One region of the Ruegeria sp. BHSB064 genome, then DNA from elsewhere that is predicted to be linked to it. Evidence: riboswitches for the same ligand, from Rfam matches in the RefSeq annotation. Region 1 holds a riboswitch; the other holds the start of a gene.

Region 1 (3,827 bases):
GCCCCGGCCTTGCGGGACAACCTCATACCCCGGCTCTTCCGGTTCATCATCTTCCATCTCCTGCGGGAAACCGGGGGCTGTTATGTCCAAACCCGTCGCCTCTTCCAGACGTTTGATGATATTCGGCGACAGCTCGCGATCCCCATACCGGGCAATGCCATCTTCAAAAATCTTGATCATGACCGGGTTCATTTCCAGAGGCACCCCCGCGCGGTCTGCAACCTCCTGAAACAGACCAATGTCCTTTTTGACCAAATCCATAGTGAAAGAAATATCGCGCGAACCGTTCAGGATGACCTGACTTTCGGTTTCATGCACAAAGGACGTACCGGACGAGATTTTTATCGCCTCATATGTCGTGTTGAGATCCATACCCGCCGCCTTTGCCGTGACCAGAGCTTCAGCGCAGGTGATCAGGTTGGCCGTGGCCAGATAATTGGTCAGCACCTTCAAAACCGAGGCTGAGCCCAATTCACCAGTGTGCAAAACACGCCGCCCCATGGTGGTCAGAAACGGCAGAATCCGTTCAAAAGTCGCACGATCACATCCCGCGAAGATCGAGATATTGCCGGTGGCCGCCCGATGGCACCCGCCCGAAACCGGGCAGTCCACTGCCGCGCCGCCGCGTTCGATCACTTCGGCTCCCAAACGCTTGACCTCGGCCTCATCGGTTGTCGACATCTCCATCCAGATCTTGCCGGGGCCCACTTCGGGCAGCATCTCTTGCATGACCGCATCTGATGCCGCAGGCGATGGCAGGCAGGTGATGACCGCATCGCAATCACGCATTAACTGTGCGGGGCCTTCTGCCGCCTTTGCACCGCGGGCGACGAACTCGGCCACCAGATCCGTGTTCAGATCGTGTACCGTCAGATCAATCCCGTTTCGCAGCAAGGATCCCGAAAGCTTGCCGCCAACGTTTCCCAACCCGATGAATCCTACTTTCATATGTCGCCTCTCCCTGCTGGCTTGTACCCGTCATGCGACCACGGATTTATCTGACCATTCATGCCGCCCAACGACAACCACAGGTCGCTTTTCACACCCGCCCCCTGATGTTACGCGCAACGCGCTTGACAAGCGGGCCAGCGGTGCCGCATGACCCATTCGTTGGTGTCGGCAAGAGCCGATGAAAAGGGAATGCGTCAACGGATCTTCCGCCAAACGCAGCCGCCCCCGCGACCGTGACCGGAGAGGGTGCCCAATGCCACTGGCCAAGGCCGGGAAGGCGGGACATCCGACAGAGGACCTAGACGAACCGGCCCTCTGACATCCGCAAGCCGGGAGACCTGCCAGCACCCGAAGTTGAAACCGGGCGGGGTGTTCCGGTATCGGGTCCATGTTGCAACACGTGGCCCGCTTGAAACCCCGTCCCCCGCGAAGAGGATTTGGGGGGATGAGAGACATGACTGAGACCACACCGGTCGAGCTGCTGGTCTGCACGACCTGCCGCCGCGGGCTGCCCGTCGAAGACGATGCGCAACGCCCCGGCACTTTGCTGCACCGGGCATTGGAACAAGCCGAACTGCCCGAAGGCATCACCCTGAAACCTGTCGAATGCCTTTCGAACTGTGATCAGGGCTGTTCTATCGTGCTGCGCGGCGGTCCCGATCGCTGGACTTTCGTTTACGAAAATCTGAACGAAGTGGACCATGTCGATGTAATCGTCGACGGCGCGACCAAGTATCTGGCCACCGAAGATGGCCTGGTGAAATGGCGCGAACGCCCTGAACATTTCCGCAAAAACTGCGCCTCGCGCATTCCCCCGATTGGAGCCTGACATGTCGAATCTCGAAAAACTTCCCGTCACCGTGATCACCGGCTTTCTGGGCTCGGGCAAAACCACGCTGGTCAAGCACCTCATGCAGAACCCGCAGGGCAAACGTCTGGCTGTTGTCGTCAATGAGTTTGGCGATGTCGGCGTGGATGGCGATATCCTGAAATCCTGTGCCATCCCGGATTGCCCTGCGGAAAACATTATGGAGCTGGCAAACGGCTGCATCTGCTGTACCGTGGCCGACGACTTCATCCCAACCATCGAAGCCCTGATGGCGCTGGAGCCGCGCCCCGAGCATATCCTGATCGAAACCTCTGGCCTCGCTCTGCCCAAGCCGCTGCTGAAAGCGTTCGACTGGCCGGATATCCGCTCAAAGATCACTGTCGATGGCGTGATCGCTCTTGCCGATGCCGAGGCCGTCGCCGCCGGTCGCTTTGCGCCGAATGTCGAAGCTGTCGATGCCCAGCGCATGGCTGACGACTCGATCGATCACGAAACGCCGCTGTCCGAAGTGTTCGAGGATCAGATCTCGTGCGCCGACATCATCCTGTTGACCAAGCCCGATCTTGCAGGGCCCGAAGGTGTGGCCAAGGCCAAGGAAGTCATCGCCGCCGAAGCGCCGCGCCCCCTGCCTGTTGTCGAAGTTGCCGAGGGTGTCGTGGATGTCCGCGTTGTACTGGGTCTGGAAGCGGCTGCCGAGGATGACATGGATGCCCGCCCATCGCATCATGACGGTCATCACGATCACGAGCATGACGACTTCGAAAGCATCATCGTAGAGTTGCCGGAACAAACCGACCCTGCCGATCTGGTTGCCAAGATCGAACGTTTGGCGACCGAGCTGAACATCCTGCGCGTCAAAGGCTATGCCGCCGTTCAGGGCAAACCCATGCGCCTACTTGTTCAGGCCGTCGGCGCGCGCGTCCGTCACCAATACGACCGCCCATGGGAACCGGGGGAAGAACGCCGCTCGCGTCTGGTGGTCATTGCCGAGCATGACGACATCAAAGAGGCCGAGATCCATGCGATCCTTGCAGGCGTGACCGAGGCCGCCGAGTAACCCATGCACGTCGTCTTCCGCGAAAGCCACGGGCTCGAGGAAACCGAGACCCCGACCGATCTGGGCCAAAGCCCGGCGGATCTGGTTGTCTTGTCCTTCTCGGACAGCGACCTCGGCGCTTTCGCGGCGGGCTGGCATCGTGGCGGCGGGCCCGAAGGTCGAATGCCAACGCTGCGCTTGGCCAATTTGACCGCGCTCAAGCACCCGCTTTCCGTCGACACCTATGTCGAGCAGACGCTGGACGGTGCCAAGGGTATCCTGATCCGCCTGATTGGCGGCGTGCCGTACTGGTCTTACGGCCTGCAGCAGGTTCTGGCGCTGGCGCAGGCCAAGGGGATCGCGCTGGCTGTGCTGCCTGCGGATGGGCGCGAAGATACGCGGCTGGATGATTATTCCACCCTGCCCGTTTCAACGCTGCGCCGTCTGGCCCATCTGTGCGACACCGGTGGTGAGGTCGCAGCGCAAGCCGCATTGGCCCAGATGGCCTTGGCAGCCGGGCTCTATGCCGGGCCGGTGATGGGCGCAAAGACCCTGCCTGAATTCGGGGCGTGGTGCCCTGATCGCGGCGTGATCCCCGCAGAGGCCGCGTTCGAAGACGACGCAAAACGTATCGTCGTCACGTTTTATCGTGCCTATCTGACATCGGCCGACACCGCTCCTGTCGCAGCTCTGATCCGCAGTTTGCGCGCGCGCGGATTTGCGGCGGTGGGCCTGTTCGCACCTTCGCTCAAAGCGCCAACAGCTGCCGATTGGTTGCGCGAGACTCTTGTGGCGTTGGCCCCCGCTGCCATTATCAACGCCACATCCTTTTCGGGCAAAGGCGCGTCTGGCTCGTCTCCGCTGGACACTGCAAATGTACCGGTATTTCAGGTCGCTCTGGCCACCTCGCGGCGCAAAGCCTGGGCCGAAGCGGAACGCGGTCTTTCGCCCGCCGACCTAGCCATGCATGTTGTACTGCCCGAGGTAGACGGGCGGATTTCGGCGGGCATC
Region 2 (3,827 bases), on a different contig from region 1:
ATCGTTGCTAGGCGTTCGCCTGCCCGTTTGGAGTCGACGCTGAACGTGGTCAGCCCGGGGCTGGCATATTGGCATTCCGGAATTCCGTCATATCCAAGGACCGAGACATCACGCCCGATTTCAAGACCGAATTCTGCACACACAGGGTAGCTTCCCAATGCCGCCTGATCCGTCGCAAAGACAATCGCGGTCGGCGGGACAGACAGGCGCAACAAAGCGCGCGCTTCAGCGGCCCCTTCTTCGCGGGTGCGGGCCCCGTCGCGGATCAATTCAGGATCGACCGGCAATCCTGCAGCCCTAAGCCCGTCGACATAGCCATCCCGACGCAGGTGACTGTAGTTGAACTTTGGATCACTGCCGACAAACCCGATGCGGCTGTGACCAAAACGGACCAGACGTTCGACCGCGTCGCTCATGGCTTTTTCGCCGGAAATATCAAACCAAGACGTATCGTCCTGAAAACCGGTCCGACCATATCCTGTCCGACCATACAGGATGAACGGCACCTGCAGGTCGCTTAGGTACCCAACCCGCGCGTCATCGACTTCGGTACGCGGCAGGATGAATCCATCGGCCTTTCGTTCTTCGACCAGACGACTCAACACATTTAGCATGTCTTGTTTCGATTTCGCGGTCGAAATTGTCATCGTCCAGTCGGATGCACTGGCGGCTTCGCAAGCGCCCGCAAGAAAGTCCTGAAAGAATGGATTGTGCCGGTCCGGTTCTTCACTGTTGATGACCATGGCAATGGCACGCACGCGCCCCGTACGAATGGCCTGAGCGTGGCTGAGCGGGCGATATCCCATCTTGCGCGCCGTCACCTCGACCCGCTTTCGCGTTGATTCTGAGATGTCGGAATACCCGTTCAGTGCCCGCGACACGGTGCTTTTCGAAAGGCCGAGGTGATCAGCCAATTCTTCAAGCTTCACCCGCCCATTCGACGTGGCGCGCCGGGATCGGATTTGTCGCTGTTGCAGTTCGGGATTCGCCATCATTCTTTAATATAATTGTTCCGAAACCGGTTTCGGCAACAAAAAAATGACACCTTCAACCCACACCTGACAATCGCCTCCAACCAGCAGACAGGTCGCAACACCCCTCTCTTGGACATGATTGCAGTCGATAAGTTGCAATCAGAACCCCTCCGGAATTCGCAGATGACCCTCCCAATGCCGCAATCGGGAGTTGACCGTGTTCAAGTTTTTCTGTCATCAACGCGCCATGTTCGGTTCCGGGGAGTCACCCGGAGGCAATAGGGAATGCAGTGCGGCACATTCTTGGCCAAATCTGCAACTGCCCCCGCAACTGTAAGCGGCGAGCGAGACTGATTACGCCACTGGGGCACACCCGGGAAGGCCAGTTTAGCGTGAAGACCCGCAAGTCAGGAGACCTGCCGAACATGCGCCCCCGGAAGGGGCGCTCATCATCGGCGACGGGGTGTGCGCCGGATCTGTTTGCCCGTTGGGGCAAATAGTTTCGCATTCCCCAATGTCAAAAATCAATGCGTGCCGGGGAAGGCGCGACGTGAGAAGGACGTATTTGTGAAACACTTTTTGTTGGCCGCGGCAGTTGTCGTGGCAATGCCAGCGCTGGCGCAGGCTCATTTCCTGCTGGAATACACCGAAGACACCATGATCGAGCGTCCGGGTGACGTTCCGGTCAAGTTGGTCTTCTGGCATCCCTTTGAAGCCGGGCACGTGATGAGCCTGGACAAGCCGGAAGAGTTCTATGTGATCCACAACGGCGAAAAGATCGATCTGTTGGGTACATTGGAAGAAACCACGTTCGACGGCCCCGAGAACAGCGCCAAAGCATTTCTTGGTTCGGTTCCGGTGAAACGTTCCGGCGACTATGTGCTGGTGACGGTACCTGCGCCTTATTACGAAGAATCCGAGGATATCTATATCCAGCAGATCACAAAGGCTTACCTGAACCGCAATGAACTGCCCACCGACTGGGATCAACCGCAAGGTCTGGCGACCGAAATTCTGCCGCTGAACAAGCCTTATAACGTCATTGCAGGTTCCACCTTTACCGGCCGCGTACTGAGCGAAGGTGAACCGGTTTCTGGTACTGAGATCGAAATCGAATACATGGCTGCAGAACCTGATTTGGCAGGCAGCGGTGCAAAAGATGCCACGGCATCCCCTCTTCCGGGTGGGTCATTGGTCGCGATTTCAGATGAGAACGGCTATTTCACCTTTGGCGTACCAAAAGCGGGTTACTGGGGTTTTGCTGCTCTGGGTTCGGGCCCAAAAACCGAACATGAAGGCAAAGAACTGAGCCAGGATGCTGTGATCTGGATCCGCGCCTGGGATCTGGAGTAACCCCTATGCACATCGTGGACGGAGCCCTTTCGAACCCAGTTGTGATCAGCGGTGCAATCGCAGCGGCTGGCGGCGTTGCTGTGGGGCTGAAATCGCTGGACCTGGACCGAATTCCCATCGCGGGCGTGCTGTCGGCCTGCTTTTTTGTTGCCTCGTTGATCCATGTGCCGATTGGTCCGTCCTCTGTGCATTTGATCCTGAACGGTCTGGCCGGGCTTTTGCTTGGTTGGGCCGCTTTTCCAGCGCTGTTTGTTGGCCTGCTGCTTCAAGCCGTGTTTTTCGGTTTTGGCGGTTTGACTGTGCTTGGGATTAACACGGTCAACATCGCGCTTCCGGCGGTGCTGACATGGATGATCTTTGGTCGTCTGATCGCACGAGGCTCTCCGGTGCAGGGCGCTATTTGGGGTGGCATCGGCGGAGCGTTTTCAATTGCGGCCACGACGGCTCTTGTCGCTGTCTCACTGGCTCTGTCTGGTGACGCATTCCTACCAGCGGCAAAACTGGTCTTTTTTGCCCATATTCCCGTCATGGCAATCGAAGCGGTACTTACGGGTTTTGCCATTCTATTGGCCCGCAAGGTCAAGCCTGAACTCTTTCTAAGGGGTGCTCCGGTATGAGACAGCTGATTTTCGTTGTTGCGGTATTGCTTACCCCGCTTCCTGCGCTGGCCCATAAAGTTATCGCAGGGGTCTTTCCCGCAGGCGACGCGATTGAGGGTGAATTGGGCTTTTCCAACGGCGACATGGCTGAAAACCAAGACGTTATCGTTTATGGCCCCGATGGCGCTGAACTGGGGCGAACAGTCACCGATACCGATGGCTTCTTCCTCTACACCCCCACCGAACCCGTCGCGCACACGTTCAAAGCAGATCTGGGCGCTGGTCATATTGCCGAAGTCGCCATGCCAGCCGAGGAAGTGGCCGAGATTTTGGGTGTGGATCCCAAGCTTGTAAAACCTGTTACGCAGGTTGAAACCGCAACCGACATAGCGACGGTGACTGTTGCGTCACTAACCGACGAGGAACGCGCAGTCATTGCCCAAGCGGTACGAGACGAAACCCGCCCCCTGCGTCGTGAGATTGCAGCCTATCGCGAACACAACGACTTGCAGACCGTTCTGGGTGGGATCGGCTACATTATCGGTCTGTTCGGCATCGGCTTTTATGTCTCTGCACGCCGGAAAATGGCCGCCTGATGGCCCATGCTCTGGAACCCCAGGCAAAGACGCTGGCCGAGGTTGATGCCAGCGCACCCTTTGGGGTGATCGGAGAGTTGGATCCTCGGATGCGGATCGTGATGACGTGCTTTTTTGCTGTTGTTACGGTTTCGCTATCCAGCATTCCAGCTTTGGCTACGGCTCTGGCGGTCGCTATCGGGTTGCTTTTGATGTCTCGCCTACCAGTGCGCCGCACGCTCAAACGCATGGCCATGATGGACAGCTTTATCATCTTCATGTTGATACTTTTGCCTTTTTCCATGCCCGGTGACGCGATATTCACC

What was found. Region 1 has a riboswitch for cobalamin ahead of AC2FNU_RS02735 (DUF1636 family protein). Riboswitches for the same ligand answer to the same signal wherever they lie in the genome.
Region 2: another riboswitch for cobalamin. It lies ahead of AC2FNU_RS21795 (DUF4198 domain-containing protein); the one in region 1 lies ahead of AC2FNU_RS02735 (DUF1636 family protein).

What each region holds. Positions count from the first base shown of each region.
Region 1 is NZ_JBXWSB010000006.1:61,178-65,004, forward strand. Features, by position in the region: gene AC2FNU_RS02730 (NAD(P)-dependent oxidoreductase) at 1-948, opposite strand, end outside; cobalamin riboswitch at 1,095-1,311, shown strand; gene AC2FNU_RS02735 (DUF1636 family protein) at 1,406-1,780, shown strand; gene cobW (cobalamin biosynthesis protein CobW) at 1,782-2,837, shown strand; gene cobN (cobaltochelatase subunit CobN) at 2,841-3,827, shown strand, end outside.
Region 2 is NZ_JBXWSB010000145.1:40-3,866, reverse strand. Features, by position in the region: gene AC2FNU_RS21800 (LacI family DNA-binding transcriptional regulator) at 1-995, opposite strand, end outside; cobalamin riboswitch at 1,210-1,412, shown strand; gene AC2FNU_RS21795 (DUF4198 domain-containing protein) at 1,542-2,327, shown strand; gene cbiM (cobalt transporter CbiM) at 2,333-2,944, shown strand; gene AC2FNU_RS21785 (NikL family nickel/cobalt ECF transporter subunit) at 2,941-3,522, shown strand; partial or broken gene AC2FNU_RS21780 (energy-coupling factor transporter transmembrane component T family protein) at 3,522-3,827, shown strand, end outside.